One region of the Pseudomonas aestiva genome, then DNA from elsewhere that is predicted to be linked to it. Evidence: predicted binding sites of a transcription regulator. Region 1 holds the regulator's gene; the other holds the start of a gene.

Region 1 (7,885 bases):
TGGAAGTCCAGCTTGGCTCCATGGCCTGGACCCAGGTGCAGTCCACCCGTCCGCAACAGGCCGGCCTCTGGCGCCGTCTGCAGCGCATGGGCCTGCCCGCCGATCTGGCTCGCCACCTGCTCGACAGCGTCGCCAAGATCCAGGACCCGCGGCATGCCTGGCGCATGCTGCTGGCCAATTTCGCCCAGCTGGCCAAGACCACCGACGCCAAGATCCTGGAGGAGGGCGGTGTTGTCGCCTTCGTCGGTCCGGCCGGCATGGGCAAGACCACCACCCTGGCCAAGCTCGCCGCCAACTACGTGCTCAAGTACGGCCCCCAGAGTCTGGCGCTGGTCAGCATGGACAGCTTCCGCATCGGTGCCCAGGAGCAGATCAAGACCCTCGGCCGCATCCTCGACGTGCCGGTCACCCTGGTCGATCCCGGCCAGTCCCTGGCCCAGGCGCTGGCACCCCTGGCGCGCAAGCGCCTGGTGCTGATCGACACCGCGGGCATGCCCGCCAATGATCCGGCGCTCAAGGTGCAGCTCGAAGCCCTGGCCAACCGCCAGTTGAAGATTCGCAATTATCTGGTACTGGGTGTCACCAGCCAGAGCCAGGTGCTCAAGGCGGCCTACCACAGCTATCGGCGCTGCGGCCTGAGCGGCTGCGTGCTGACCAAGCTGGACGAAGCCGCCAGCCTCGGCGAAGCCCTGGGCCTGGCCATCAGCCAGCGTCTGCCGGTGGCCTATATCGCCGACGGCCCGCGTATCCCGGACGACCTGCATCCGGCCCGCAGCCACCAGCTGGTGAGCCGTGCGGTGAGCCTGCAGGCCTCCGAGGAGCCGAGCGAAGAAACCATGGCCGGCATGCTTGCCGGCCTGTATCAAGGCAATGCCCGCCGCGCCGGTTAGCGCAGACGAACGGTAGTGGTGCATTGCATGCCTGGGCACGCCAAATGCACTTAGTCTAAAGTGTGACGGATTTCAATCAAAGGTATCAGGCAATGGGTAGCATGCATCCCGTCCAAGTCATAGCGGTCACGGGCGGTAAAGGCGGTGTCGGCAAGACCAATGTGTCGGTCAACCTGGCCTTGGCCCTGGCCGATATCGGGCGGCGCGTCATGCTGCTCGACGCCGACCTGGGCCTCGCCAACATCGACGTTCTGCTCGGCCTGTCGCCCAAGCGCACCCTGGCCGACGTCATCTCCGGCGAGTGCGAGCTGCGCGACGTGCTGCTGCACGGCCCGGGCGGCATCCGCATCGTTCCGGCGGCCTCGGGCACCCAGGCGATGGTCAATCTGACGCCGGCCCAGCACGCCGGTCTGATCCAGGCCTTCAGCGACATCAGCGAGAACCTCGATGTGCTCATCGTCGATACCGCTGCCGGCATCGGCGACCAGGTGGTCAGCTTCGTTCGCGCCGCCCAAGAAGTCCTGGTGGTGGTGTGCGACGAGCCCACCTCCATCACCGATGCCTACGCCCTGATCAAGCTGCTCAATCGCGACCATGGCGTCACCCGTTTCCGGGTTCTGGCGAACATGGCGCTGACGCCCCAGGAAGGTCGCAATCTCTTTGCTAAGCTGACCAAGGTGACCGACAGATTCCTGGATGTCGCCCTGCAGTATGTGGGCGCCATTCCGTTCGACGAGGCGGTGCGCAAAGCCGTACAGAAACAGCGCCCCGTGTTCGAAGCCTTTCCGCGTGCCAAGGCCTCGCTGGCCTTCCGTGCGGTAGCTCAGAGAGTCGATGGCTGGCCGTTGCCCGCCAATCCGCGCGGCCATCTCGAGTTCTTTGTCGAGCGCCTTGTGCAACCAGCCATCGGTACCCACGCATGACAGCATCCAGCGGGCTTCGCATGTACAGCAAAACCTCGGAACGTACCCAGCAGGAGCAACTCATCAACCGCTACGCGCCGTTGGTGAAACGCATCGCCTACCACCTCCTGGCGCGTCTGCCGGCCAGCGTGCAGGTCGAGGACCTGATGCAGGCCGGCATGATCGGTCTGCTGGAGGCCTCGCGCAAATATGACGCCGGCAAGGGCGCCAGCTTCGAGACCTACGCCGGCATCCGCATCCGCGGCGCCATGCTCGACGAGGTCCGCAAGGGCGACTGGGCGCCGCGCTCGGTGCACCGCAACACGCGCATGGTCACCGACGCCATTCGCGCCGTGGAAGCGCGCACGGGTCGCGACGCTAAAGATTCCGAAGTCGCGGCCGAACTTAAATTGAGTCTGGATGAGTACTACGGCATCCTTGGCGACACCATGGGGAGTCGCCTGTTCAGTTTCGACGACCTCATGGAGGGTGGTGAGCATGGGCTCGAGGAGAGCGGTTCGCATGAACTCGAACCCGGTCGCGGTCTGGAAGACGAGCGCTTCCGCAAGGCCCTGGCCGACGCCATCGCCAATCTTCCGGAGCGTGAACGTCTGGTGCTCTCGCTGTATTACGACGAGGAACTCAACCTCAAGGAAATCGGCGAGGTGCTGGGCGTGAGCGAGTCACGCGTCTGCCAACTTCACAGTCAATGCGCGGCACGCCTGCGGGCGCGGCTGGCGGAATGGCGTTCGCGTTAACCGGCTGGTACTCAGGCTACTACGATTGCTTAGGCGCGCCTTGCGGCGTGTGTGCGGATTAGGACGGAGGTCGACTTGGACAAGAACATGAAAATCCTCATCGTGGATGATTTTTCCACGATGAGACGCATCATCAAGAATTTGCTGCGCGATCTGGGATTCACCAATACCGCCGAAGCAGACGACGGCAACACCGCCCTGCCGATGTTGCAGAGCGGCAACTTCGATTTTCTCGTCACCGACTGGAACATGCCCGGCATGACCGGCATCGACCTGCTGCGCCAGGTACGCGCCGATGCGCGCCTGAAGACCCTGCCGGTGCTGATGGTGACCGCCGAGGCCAAGCGTGAGCAGATCATCGAAGCCGCTCAGGCCGGCGTGAATGGCTATGTGGTCAAGCCTTTCACCGCCCAGGTGCTGAAAGAAAAGATCGACAAGATCTTCGAGCGGGTGAACGGCTGAAGAAAGCCGCGGGGACGTTATGGATCAGCTTGGCACCAACAGCTTCAGCGACTTCGAGTCGAATCTAAAACAGCACGCCCAGGAGCTGGTGAAATGCCTGGAAAGTGGCGACTTCACCCAGGCGGTGCATGTCATCAATGAACTCAACCAGTTGCGTGACCGGGGGCTCTACCAGGAAGTCGGCAAGCTGACCCGCGAGTTGCACAACGCCATCGTCAACTTCGAGATCGATCCGCGCGGCATGGCCGGCGAAGAGGTCTCCCAGATCAGCGATGCCACCGATCGTCTCTCCTACGTGGTGAAGATGACGGAGAACGCCGCCAATCGAACCATGGATCTGGTGGAGGAGAGCGCGCCCCTGGTGGGCAACTTCGGCGACGAAGCCCGTGCCGTGCATGCCGACTGGAAGAAGTTCATGCGCCGGGAAATGGGCGCGGACGAATTCCGCGAGCTGGCCAAGCGCGTCGATGCCTTCCTCAGCCACAGCGAGAGCAGTGCCGAACAACTGTCGGCCAAGCTCAACGACATCCTCCTGGCGCAGGACTACCAGGACCTTACCGGTCAGGTGATCAAGCGCGTGGTCAATCTCGTCGGGCAGATCGAGAAAGACCTCGTCAAGCTGGTGATGATGGCCAGCCAGGTCGATCGCTATACCGGCTTCAGTCACGATCACAGCGCGCTGATCGAACAGAATCGAAAAGAAAAGACGATGAAGGGTGAAGGTCCGCAGATTCATGCCGATAAGCGTGAAGACGTCGTGGCCGCTCAGGTCGACGTCGACGATCTTCTATCCAGTCTGGGCTTCTGACCCAGACCCTCTTGGGGAGTGCAGGAATGAGCTTCGACGCCGATGAAGAGATCCTCCAGGATTTCCTGGTAGAGGCCGGCGAGATTCTCGAACAGTTGTCGGAACAATTGGTCGAGCTGGAAAGCCGTCCGGATGACATGGATCTGCTGAACGCCATTTTTCGTGGCTTCCATACCGTAAAGGGCGGTGCCGGTTTCCTGCAGCTCCATACCCTGGTCGAGTGCTGTCATATCGCGGAAAACGTTTTCGACATCCTGCGCAAGGGCGAACGCCGCGTGGATGCCGAACTGATGGATGTGGTGCTGCAGGCGCTGGATTCCGTCAATGAGATGTTTGGTCAGGTTCGGGAACGCGAAGAGCCGACCCCGGCCTCGCCCGAGTTGCTGGCGGCGCTGGCCCGCCTGGCCGATCCGGCCGGCAGCGAACCGGCGCCGGTAGCGGCTGCGCCCGTAGCTGCCACTCCGGTGGTCGCGGCACCGGCGCCCGCCGCTGCTGCTGCAGCTGCCGAGCCGGAATTGAGCGATGCCGATTTCCAGAATCTGCTCGATGCCCTGGGTAGCGAGCCGAGTGCGGCAGCGGCAGCGCCTGCGACCGCCGGTGGTGACGACATCACCGATGACGAATTCGAAGCCCTGCTTGATCAGTTGCACGGCAAGGGCAAGTTCCATGACGCGCCGGCCGCTGCGCCGGTTGCTGCCGCAGCGCCTGCTGCCGTTGCCGCAAGCGGTGATGACATCACCGACGATGAATTCGAGGCCCTGCTGGACGAATTGCACGGCAAGGGCAAGTTCGTCGCGAACGAGGCCGCGGCACCGGCCGCAGCAGCCCCGGCTGCAGCGGCTCCGGCGGCGGCGGGTGGTGACGAGATCACCGACGACGAATTCGAATCCCTGCTCGACGAATTGCACGGCAAGGGCAGATTCAGTGGTCCCGCGGCAGTTGCCGACACTGTAGCCGCACCTGCTGCTGCTGCGCCGGCACCGGTAGCTGCGCCTCAGCCTGCACCTGCACCCGCGCCGAAACCGGCTCCGGTTGCCGAGGCCGCGGTGCCCAAGCCGGCAGCGGCAGCGCCCGCCGAACGTCCCACCAGCGAGGCGGAGACCACCGTGCGGGTCGATACCGCACGGCTGGACGAGATCATGAATATGGTCGGCGAGCTGGTACTGGTGCGTAACCGCCTGGTGCGTCTGGGCCTGAACAGCGGCGACGAGGCCATGGCCAAGGCCGTGTCCAATCTCGACGTGGTCACCGCCGATCTGCAGACCTCGGTCATGAAGACGCGGATGCAGCCGATCAAGAAGGTCTTCGGCCGCTTCCCGCGCCTGGTCCGCGATCTGGCGCGCAGCCTGAAGAAAGAGATCAATCTGGAGCTGGTCGGCGAAGAAACCGACCTGGACAAGAACCTCGTCGAGGCCCTGGCCGATCCGCTGGTGCACTTGGTGCGCAACGCGGTCGACCACGGCATCGAAGGACCGGCCGAACGTGAAGAGAACGGCAAGTCCCGCGCGGGGCGTGTAGTGCTCTCCGCCGAGCAGGAAGGCGACCATATCCTCCTGTCGATCTCCGATGACGGCAAGGGCATGGACGCGGATCTGCTGCGCAACAAGGCCGTGGAAAAAGGCCTGCTCGACCGCGACGCGGCCGATCGCCTGACCGAGACCGAGTGCTTCAACCTGATCTTCGCCCCGGGTTTCTCCACCAAGGCCGAGATCTCCGACATCTCCGGTCGTGGCGTGGGCATGGACGTGGTCAAGACCAAGATCAGCCAGCTCAACGGCACCCTGAACGTCTACTCGACCAAGGGCCAGGGCTCCAAGATCGTCATCAAGGTGCCCCTGACCCTGGCGATCATGCCGACGCTGATGGTGATGCTGGGCAACCAGGCCTTCGCCTTCCCGCTGGTCAACGTCAACGAGATTTTCCACCTCGACCTGTCCCGCACCAACGTGGTGGACGGCCAGGAAGTGGTGGTGGTGCGCGACAAGGCGCTGCCGCTGTTCTACCTCAAGCGCTGGCTGGTGCCCAATGCGGCCCATGTGGAGCAGGGGGAAGGGCATGTGGTGATCCTCTCGGTGGGCACCCAGCGCATCGGCTTCGTGGTCGATCAGCTGGTGGGCCAGGAAGAGGTGGTCATCAAGCCACTCGGCAAGATGCTGCAGGGAACGCCCGGCATGTCCGGAGCGACCATCACCGGCGACGGGCGCATCGCGCTCATCCTCGATGTGCCCAGCATGCTCAAGCGCTACGCCCGTCGCGGACTCTGAGTCGGCCCGATACGAGCGGCGTCGGGCCCTGGGCCTGGCGCCATCGGGCGGCCTGCGCCGCCCCAGTTAGGAGTTTCAACGTATGCCGGTAAAAGTACTGGTGGTGGACGATTCCGGCTTCTTCCGGCGTCGGCTCAAGGAAATCCTGGCGGCCGATCCCAACATCTCGGTGGTGGGCACGGCCAGCAACGGGCGCGAAGGGGTCGACCAGGCCCTGGCGCTGCGACCCGATGTCATCACCATGGACTACGAGATGCCGATGATGGACGGCATTACCGCGGTCCGCCACATCATGCAGAAGTGCCCGACCCCGGTGCTGATGTTCTCCTCGCTCACCCATGAAGGCGCCCGGGTCACCCTGGATGCCCTGGATGCTGGCGCGGTCGACTTCCTACCGAAGAATTTCGAGGACATCTCGCGCAATCCCGCCAGTGTGCAAAAGCTGCTGTGCGAGAAGATCCACCATATCGCCCGTTCCAACCGGCGCTTCGCCGTGGCCCCCAGCGTCGCGCCGGCTACGCCCGCGAGTACCGCGACCGCGCCGGCCACCGCTCGCCCGGCGGCGCGTCCGGTGGCGCCCAGCAGCGCTCCTGCCAGTCATGCAGCCACGGCTCCGGCTTCGCCGCCGCCCAAGCGCAAGCACTATCGCCTGGTGGCCATCGGCACCTCCACCGGCGGCCCGGTCGCTCTGCAGCGGGTGCTTACCCAGCTGCCAGCCAATTTCCCGGCACCGCTGGTGCTGATCCAGCACATGCCGGCGGCCTTCACCAAGGCCTTCGCCGAGCGCCTGGACAAGCTCTGTCGCATCAGCGTCAAGGAAGCCGAGGACGGCGACCAGTTGCGTCCGGGACTGGCTCTGCTGGCACCCGGTGGCAAGCAGATGATGGTGGACGGCCGCGGCACGGTAAAGATCCTGCCCGGCGACGAGCGCCTCAACTACAAACCCTGCGTCGACGTGACCTTTGGCTCCGCGGCCAAGGCCTATGCCGACAAGGTGCTGGCGGTGGTCCTGACCGGCATGGGCGCCGACGGCCGCGAAGGCGCGCGGATGCTCAAGCAGGTCGGCAGCCAGGTGTGGGCCCAGGACGAAGCCAGCTGCGTCATCTACGGCATGCCCATGGCCATCGCCAAGGCCAATCTGGCCGACGCCATCTATGGCCTGGACGACATCGGCAGACACCTGACCGAGGCCTGTTCGTGACGGCAGGCGGTCTCTGGCCAGAAGGGCATTGAGCGTGGACGTTCTCAGTCTCATCGGCATCCTGCTGGCCTTTACCGCCATCATGGGTGGCAACCTGCTGGAGGGCGGTTCCTTTACCGCCTTGGCCAACGCTCCGGCGGCGCTTATCGTGGTCGGCGGCACTCTCGGTGCCGTCCTGTTGCAGACCCGCCTGCCGGTACTGCGCCGGGCCCTCACCATGCTGGCCTGGGTATTCGTACCGCCACGGCTGGACCTCGTTGGCGGCATCCGCAAGGTGGTCAACTGGAGCAACGTTGCGCGGAAGGAAGGCTTGCTGGGTCTCGAACCCCTGGTCGCCCGCGAAGCCGATCCCTATGCCGCCAAGGGCCTGCAGCTGCTGGTGGACGGCACCGAGCCCGAGGCCCTGCGCAGCATCCTCGAGGTGGATCTCTACGGCCAGGAAGATCGCGACATCGCTGCCGCCAAGGTTTATGAAGCCATGGGTGGCTATGCACCCACGGTCGGGATCATCGGCGCGGTGATGGGTCTGATCCATGTCATGCAGAATCTCGCCGATCCCTCCCAGCTGGGCAGCGGCATCGCCGTGGCCTTCGTCGCCAC
Region 2 (7,885 bases), 2.2 Mb from region 1:
AGGATCACCGCGCGCGAACTCTGCGAGTTGAAGGCGGAGGGCGACAGCTTGACCGCTTCCTGGATCAGCGCGGTGACCTCGTCCTGGGCCAGTGGCAGGTTCTTGCCCAGCGCGTACTGGGTGCGACGGCGCTTGATGGTGTCGATAAAGGCGTTGCTCATCGGAAGGCTCCTGCAAGGGAATCGGAGATCGGGAGACCGCGCGCCAGGGCGCAAGGTGCCCGATCCAGCATGAAACCCCTGCAGCTTAACCAGCCTCGCTCAGGCCAACGGACGAAAAAACCGAACGCTAGCAGCGAATTTTCCTATCGATCACCGCGCCCGCTCAGGGCTTGCCCTGGATGACGCCGGCATCGAAGGCATTGACCTGCTGCTTGAAGGCCGCGTTGTTGACGGGTTGCGCCAGGTTGCCGGTGGCGCTGACGCCACCGCTGGAGACCCCGCCCCGACTGGCCGCCGGTGCGGCGCCAGCCGCGGGCTTGGGCGCCTGGTTGCCGCCGGCGCGGCCCTCGATGGCCTGCTGGGCCTTCTTGGTCAGCACGATGATGTCGATGCGGCGGTTGACCGGATTGAGCGGATGCTCGCGATCGAAGGGTGCCGAAGAGGCATAGCCGACGATCCGCGCCACCTGGTCTTCCGGATAGCCACCGGCGACCAGCGCCCGACGCGCGGCGTTGGCGCGACCGGCGGACAACTCCCAGTTGCTGAAGTCGCCCTTGCCGTTGTAGCGCGCCGCGTCGGTATGGCCGCTGATGCTGATCTTGTTCGGCACCTGGCGGATGGTGTCGGCCATGGCCAGCAGAATGTCCTCGAAATAGGACTTCAGCCGCGGGCTGCCGGAATCGAACATCGGCCGGTTGTCGGCATCGACGATCTGGATGCGCAGGCCGTCCTGGGTGATCTCCAGCAGGATCTGGTCCTTGAATTTCTGCAATTCCGGATTCTGCTCGATCTTGTTCTGCAGCTCCTGCAGCAGCAGCTCCAGGCGCTCCTTGTCGACCTGCTCGGCGATCTTTTCCGCCTGGCTCGGATCCATCTTGGCCTGACTGGCATCCTTCTGCTGCTGGGCCGCGTCGTTGGGCTGGCGCTTGTCGGACTGATCGGGCGCCTGGGTGGGATCGGGCGCGACACGGTTGGAATCGTTGGGGTCGGCGCGCTCCTGCACGTCCGGATTGACCTTGTTCTGGGTCGAATCCGGTTGCGCCTGGATCTCGGGATTCAGGGTGCGGTCAGGCGCCGGCGTCGGCGTGCCGCCCAGGTCGATGACATAGGGGCTGGCACTTTCGGTGAAGCCGATCGGATCCTGGAAGTAGCCGGCGATGGCCTTCTTCTGCTCCGGGGTGGCCGAGGACATTAGCCAGAGCACCAGGAAGAACGCCATCATGGCGGTGGCGAAGTCGGCGAAGGCGATCTTCCAGGCGCCGCCGTGGTGGCCGGCGGCGCTCTTCTTGATGCGCTTGACGATGATCGGCTGGTTGTTGTCCATCAGCTGCCCCGCATCGCCTGCTCGAGCTCACTGAAGGACGGCCGGTGCGCCGGGAACAGCACCTTGCGGCCGAACTCCACGGCGACGGTGGGCGGCATGCCGCTGGCCGCGGCGACCAGGCAGGCCTTGATGGCCTCCAGCACATTGAGCTCTTCCTTGGCGTCGTGCTCCAGGCAGGTCGCCAGGGGACCGAAGAAGCCGTAGGCGGCGAGAATACCGAGGAAGGTACCCACCAGGGCGGCGCCCACGTGGCCACCGATGGCCGCCTGGTCACCCTCGCCGAGCATGCCCATGGTGATCACGATACCCAGTACCGCGGCGACGATGCCGAAGCCGGGCAGGCCGTCGGCGACCCGCGATACCGCGTGGGACGGATGCTCCAGCTCTTCCTTGATGCCGGCCAGCTCCATGTCGAACAGGCCTTCCAGCTCGTGGGGGGCCATGTTGCCGGAGGACATCAGCCGCAGATAGTCGGCGACGTAGGCAGTCATCCGCTCATCCTTGAGGATGTTCGGGTACTTGCTGAAGATCGGACTGGCCTTGGGATCCTCGACGTCCGCCTCGATGGACATCATGCCCTCGCGCCGGCTCTTGTTGAGGATCTCGTAGAGCAGCTTGAGCACGTCCAGGTAGAAGGCGTGGGTGAAGCGATTGCCAAACATCTTCAGCGACTTCTTGAACACCTGCATGAAGGTGCTGCCCGGGTTGGCCTGCAAGAAGGCCCCCAGGGCGGCACCGCCGATGATCAGGACCTCGAGCGGCTGGATGATCGCAGCGATCTTGCCATGCGCGAGGATGTAGCCGCCGAGGACAGCCGCGAATATCACGATGATGCCGATGATTTTTGCCATGGTTGGGAATACTGTGTGCTAAGGAAAATTGAGCCGGGGATCTGCCCTCACGTCCCCTTTATCGGACCTGGCGCCCCGGACTGAAGGCCTTTCATCAAATTTCAAGGCGACCGTCGTATGTCCAGCCGCCCGAACACCGTCGAAGACTGGGTCAAACACCTGGAAGGCGTGCGCCTGCCGGTAGCCACCGCCAGCGCGGAGCGCCTGCGCCGCGCCCTGGCCGATGGCCGTCTGGCGTTGCATGAGATCGCCGAACGGCTCTGCGAGTCACCCCCCCTGGCGCTGGCCCTGTTGCGCGAGGCCAATCGCGGCCATGCCAGCCTCGGCGATCCGGCCGCCAGCCTGGAAGCCGTGCTCGGCCGCGTCGGTCTCGGGCCGGCGGAGTACCTGATCGCCCGCCAGCCGACTCTGTCCGAGGAGCGCCTGCCGCGTCCGCTGCGGCAGCTGTGCCTGGTCAGCCAGCACGCCATGACCCTCGGGCTGGGCCTGTTCGGCGTCCCCCTGGCGCGGCTGTGGCCGGACATCCGCCTGGCCGCCCTGCTCTTTCTGGCGCCGCTCTGGCCGCTGGCGACCCGCTATCCGGAACTCTTCGAGGAATGGGAGCGACGGGTGCTGGGCGAAGGCGAACCGGCGCTCAGGGTCGAGCGCGAATTGCTCGGCGTGCCGGCGATCCGCCTGTGCCAGGCACTAGCCCGTCACTGGCAGCTGCCCGAGTGGATCGTGGAAGGCTATCGCCTGCTGGACCAGGATCGCCGGCAGCTGGTCAGGGCGCTGCACATCGCCCATGGCGACGATCCCCTCGAACAGCAGCAGCGCCTTGACGACGACCCCAACCTGCGGCGCTGGCTGACCCATCCCGGCAACACCATCCTGCTGGCCAACGGTCTGGCGCTGGCCAGCCACCAAGCCTGGGACGGCCCCCACACCCTGCGCTGGCAGCGTTTCAGCGCCCTCTATCTGCAACTGCCGCTGGCGCGGGTGCAGAGTCGCAGCCACGAACTGGCGGTGCAGGATGCCCAGCGCCATGCGCGGCCCGGCCTCTGGCACCCGGCCGAGGGCCTGGTCTGGCCACCGGGCGAACGGCGCCTCAAGCCGGTGCCCCGGGTGCAGGTCGCCAGCGAAAGTCAGGCACAGCGCTGGCGCGGACTCTGCGAGCAGCTGCTGCACACGCCCAGCGCCTTCGCCACCCTGCCCCAGCTGTTCGATTGCGCTCGCCAGGCGCTGGTGGCCTGCGGTCTGCCGCGGCTGCTGCTGTTGACCCCGGATCGCAACGGTCAGAAGGGCAATGTCCAGCTGCACCATGGCCTAGACGACGCCCCCGGTCTGCAACTGGACATCGCCAGCCACCCGCTGCTGGCCAAGTTGTTCGGCAGCCCCGGCCAGTTGCGCATCGATGACGACAACCGGGCGCGCTTCGCGCCGCACCTGCCCGCCGATCTGCGCCGGCTGTTCAGCAACGAGCGGCTGTGGCTGCGCAGTCTGGGCTTTGGCGAACGGGTGGTGCTGGTGGCGATCCTGGACAGCGAACTGCAGCCGGCAGACCCGCGGCGCAGCGCTGCGCTGGACAAGACCTTCACCTGCATCGAGCGCGCCATCGGCACCTTTGCCAACCGTCCGCGGGCACGACCGACCTGACGCTGGCCGGTCAACCTCGGTACACTTCACCTTTGCTACGGACCGACGGGAAATCCGCGATGCCCTTTTCCGCCCTGCCCCTGGTGATCGAACCGGCCGATCTCGCGGCGCGCCTGGATGCGCCCGAACTCATCCTGGTGGATCTCTGCAGCGCCGCCCACTATGCCGAGGGTCATCTGCCCGGCGCGCGCCATGTCGCACCCGCGCGCACCCAGCTGGGCAGCAAGCCGGCGCCCGGCCTGCTGCCGGCCCAGGCGGACCTGGAACAGCTGTTCGGCGAACTGGGGCAACGCGAAGAAGCCGTCTACGTCGTCTATGACGATGAAGGCGGCGGCTGGGCCGGACGCTTCATCTGGCTGCTGGACGTCATCGGGCACGGCCACTATCACTACCTCAACGGCGGGCGCCAGGGCTGGATCGCCGCCGGCCTGCCGCTGAGCACCGCGGTCCCCACCACGGCCGGGGCCCCGGTCGCCCTGACCCTGCACGAAGAGCCCACCGCCAGCCGCGCCTATCTGCAGAGCCGGCTGGGCGCCGAGGACCTGACCATCTGGGACGCCCGGGGCGCCGATGAATACCGCGGCGAGAAGGTGCTGACCGCCCGTGGCGGGCACATTCCCGGGGCGATCAACTTCGAATGGACCGCCGGCATGGATCGCGAGCGCCAGCTGCGCATCCGCGAGGACCTGGCCACCGAACTGGAGCGCCTGGGCATCACCCGCGACAAGGAAATCATCACCCACTGCCAGACCCATCACCGATCCGGCTTCACCTACCTCGCGGCCAAGGCCCTGGGCTACCCGCGTGTCAAAGCCTATGCCGGCTCCTGGGGCGAATGGGGCAACCACCCCGACACCCCGATCGAATGATTGCCAAGGACCTCTCATGAAACTGCAAGACCGTCTGTTCATCCTCGCCCAGCACCTGCTGCCGCACCATCTGCTGTCGCGGCTGATCGGTGGCTTCGCCGAGTGCCGGGCGCCCTGGTTCAAGAATCTGCTGACCCGCTGGTTCGTCCGTCACTATGACGTCGACATGCGCCAGGCCCAGGTGGAAGACCCTACCGCCTACGAGAACTTCAACGCCTTCTTCACCCGCGCCCTGAAGCCCGGCGCCCGTCCGCTGCCGGCCGCAGCCGACGCGGTGGTCAGCCCGAGCGACGGCGCCATCAGCCAGCTCGGTCGCATCGAGCATGGCCGCATCTTCCAGGCCAAGGGTCACAGCTACAGCCTGCTGGAGCTGCTCGGCGGCGACGGCCTGCGCGCCGCGCCCTTCATGGGCGGTCAGTTCGCCACCATCTACCTGTCGCCCAAGGACTACCACCGGGTGCACATGCCGCTCACCGGCACCCTGAAGGAGATGGTCTATGTGCCCGGGCGCATCTTCTCGGTCAATCAGCTCACCGCCGAGAACGTGCCTGAGCTGTTCGCCCGCAACGAGCGGGTGGTGTGCATCTTCGACACCGCCGTGGGGCCCATGGCGGTCATCCTAGTCGGCGCCATGATCGTCGCCAGCATCGAGACGGTCTGGGCCGGTCTGGTCACGCCGCCCAGGCGCGAACTCAAGCGCTTCGCCTACGACGAGGCCGCGCGCGCACCCATCACTCTGCGCACCGGCGACGAGCTGGGTCGCTTCAAGCTGGGCTCCACCGCCATCGTGCTGTTCGGCCCGGAAGCGGTGAACTGGTCCGCTGAACTCGGCGCCTTGTCCACCGTCAACATGGGGCAACTGCTGGGCGTTCCGACCACGCCAGCCCCCTTGACCACCGTTTCCGAGCCAGGGCCTCTCGCCTAGATGCGCGGTTCACTGCCCATCGAAACAGGAGTGTGCGCGGCCAATGGATAGCAAAAGGCCACAGCTCATGTTGCGGGTACCGACACCCGATCAGCGCAGCCTGACGTTTTGTGACGCCACCCCGGCCGGCCTCAAGCGCTGGCTGGAGCAATTGCCGCGGGCCAAGCTGGGCGAATTCGCCCGGCTGCTCTACCAGGGTCTGCTGGAACTCAATCGGCTGATCCTGACGCCGGAAGCGCGTCTGCGCCTGCTCGAATCCCTGCGCCCGGACGTGCAGCGGGTCTGCCAGCTGCTGGAACGCCATGTGCTCAACCAGGCCATCGTGCTCGACGAGCGTTCGCGCAAGGTGGCCAATCTCTGCCAGGCCCTGCAGAACCTGCTGGCGGCCGGCTACAAGCTGATCGTGGTCGAGGAAAGCGATCGTGGCGAACGCAGCACGCTGCTGGCGACCGCCATCCAGCGTGCCCTGCGCGCCCTGCTCGGGCCGCTGATCCGCGCCGCCCAGCTCTACACCCCGGTGCACGACAATCTCTGGCTGGAGCTGCACCAGCTCTATCGGCTGGCGGTGACCACCGGCCTGCACAACCAGAAGATTCGCGATGAACTGCTGCCCGGCGACGGCAGCCAGACCATCACCCAGGCCTATGGCGCCGCCCTGCTGTTCGGCGCCGCGCGCTGCAACCAGTTGCGCCAGAGCCACATCGCCCAGCTGACCCTGCACCTGGACGACTGGGCCAGCCTGATCCGTCTGCAAGGCCCCGAGCAGAACGGCACCCTGATGGTGGTGGCGCCGCAGATCGACGCCCCGCCACGCTATCGCTCGCTGTTGCGCGAGGCCAATCTCAACGGTCTTCTCGGTCTCGCGCCGCAGCAGCTGGTGCAGGCCATCGAGGACTACCTGGCGCTGGCCCCGGAACAGCGGCCGCGGGCGCGCCTGCCGGTGCACGGCGATCTGTCCCTGGATCTGCTGCAACACCTGGTGGGGGCCTGGGGCCAGGAGGCGGATCGCGCCTTCCAGCGCATGCCCGGCCAGGGTCAGGTGCAGGTCTGCATCGGCATGAGTGCCCTGCACTATCAGCTCGCGGGTGGCCAGGCGTTCGCCGACACCCTGCGCCTGTCGGCCACGGTCGTGCCGGACGCCTTTGCGCCCAAGCCCAAGGACGACGTCTGGTCGCTGGCCTTCGATGCCGACACCCAGGCACCCGACGCCCTGGACTGGAGCGCCGAGAATCTGGAAGAGATCCACTACGACGTCCTGCCCGGTGACGGCGAGGCGGCCAGTCCGGCTTTTCCGATCCATGCGGTGCAGGTGGTCAACCACAGTCCGGGCGGCTATTGCCTGAGCTGGAGTGGCGAGGTGCCCGAGCAACTGCAGGCCGGCGAATTGCTCGGCGTGCGCCTGCCCGAGGATCACAACTGGGGCCCGGCGGTGGTGCGCTGGGTCCGCCAGGTGCCCGGCAGCGGGACCCAGATGGGCGTCGAACTGCTGGCGCCCACCGCGCGCCCCTGTGGGCTGCAGCTGCTGCGCAAGGCCGAGCAGAACAGTCAGTACCTGCGCGCCCTGCTGCTGCCGGAGATCAAGGCCATCGACCAGGCGCCGACGCTGATCGCACCGCGACTGCCCTTCCAGGAAGGTAGCAAGGTGCAGATCAACCAGCAGGGCAACGAGCAGCGCGGCATGCTCGACCGGCGGCGCAGCATGACGGTCAGCTTCAGCGTCTTCGAATATCACCTGCTGGAGCAGAGCGGTACGCAGCCCAGCGGCGGATCCACGGGCGGCGGCGCGCGTCAGGAAGAAGACTTTGACTCGCTGTGGAAGTCTCTGTAGCTTCGCTGAATCATCGTTATCGCCAGGGCGCGAATAGACCATGGCCGCCGAACACAGCGCGATCCGCCTGTTACTGCTCGAAGCATCGCAGAACGAGGCGGAACGCCTGGTCAGCCTGTTCCGCAATGCCGGACGGGCGACACGGGCCCAGCGCCTGGCCGACCCCGCGGGTCTCGACGAACTGCTGTCCCAGTCCTGGGACCTCGCCATCCTCGCCCCACCCTCGCCGGAACTCGACAGCCTGGCCGCCCTGCGCCAGTTGCGCCGCCGCGTCCCCCAGCTCGCCGTCATC

The links. Region 1 encodes FliA, which starts transcription of late flagellar genes. Its sites were predicted from a motif close to CTAAAGTTTNNNNNNNNNNNGCCGNTAA; they were not measured.
Region 2: the regulator FliA is predicted to act here: its motif matches at 2,395-2,422, upstream of motA (flagellar motor stator protein MotA).

The regions. Positions count from the first base shown of each region.
Region 1 covers NZ_CP150916.1:3,281,580-3,289,464, reverse strand. Annotated here, with positions in the region: gene flhF (flagellar biosynthesis protein FlhF) at 1-890, shown strand, start outside; gene fleN (flagellar synthesis regulator FleN) at 983-1,813, shown strand; gene fliA (RNA polymerase sigma factor FliA) at 1,810-2,550, shown strand; gene AABM56_RS15255 (chemotaxis response regulator CheY) at 2,638-3,012, shown strand; gene AABM56_RS15250 (protein phosphatase CheZ) at 3,032-3,820, shown strand; gene AABM56_RS15245 (chemotaxis protein CheA) at 3,847-6,084, shown strand; gene AABM56_RS15240 (chemotaxis response regulator protein-glutamate methylesterase) at 6,167-7,285, shown strand; gene AABM56_RS15235 (flagellar motor protein) at 7,320-7,885, shown strand, end outside.
Region 2 covers NZ_CP150916.1:532,104-539,988, reverse strand. Annotated here, with positions in the region: gene AABM56_RS02545 (nitroreductase family protein) at 1-161, opposite strand, end outside; gene AABM56_RS02540 (flagellar motor protein MotB) at 325-1,485, opposite strand; gene motA (flagellar motor stator protein MotA) at 1,485-2,336, opposite strand; gene AABM56_RS02530 (HDOD domain-containing protein) at 2,454-3,971, shown strand; gene AABM56_RS02525 (rhodanese-like domain-containing protein) at 4,031-4,840, shown strand; gene asd (archaetidylserine decarboxylase) at 4,857-5,765, shown strand; gene AABM56_RS02515 (molecular chaperone) at 5,833-7,593, shown strand; gene AABM56_RS02510 (EAL domain-containing protein) at 7,634-7,885, shown strand, end outside.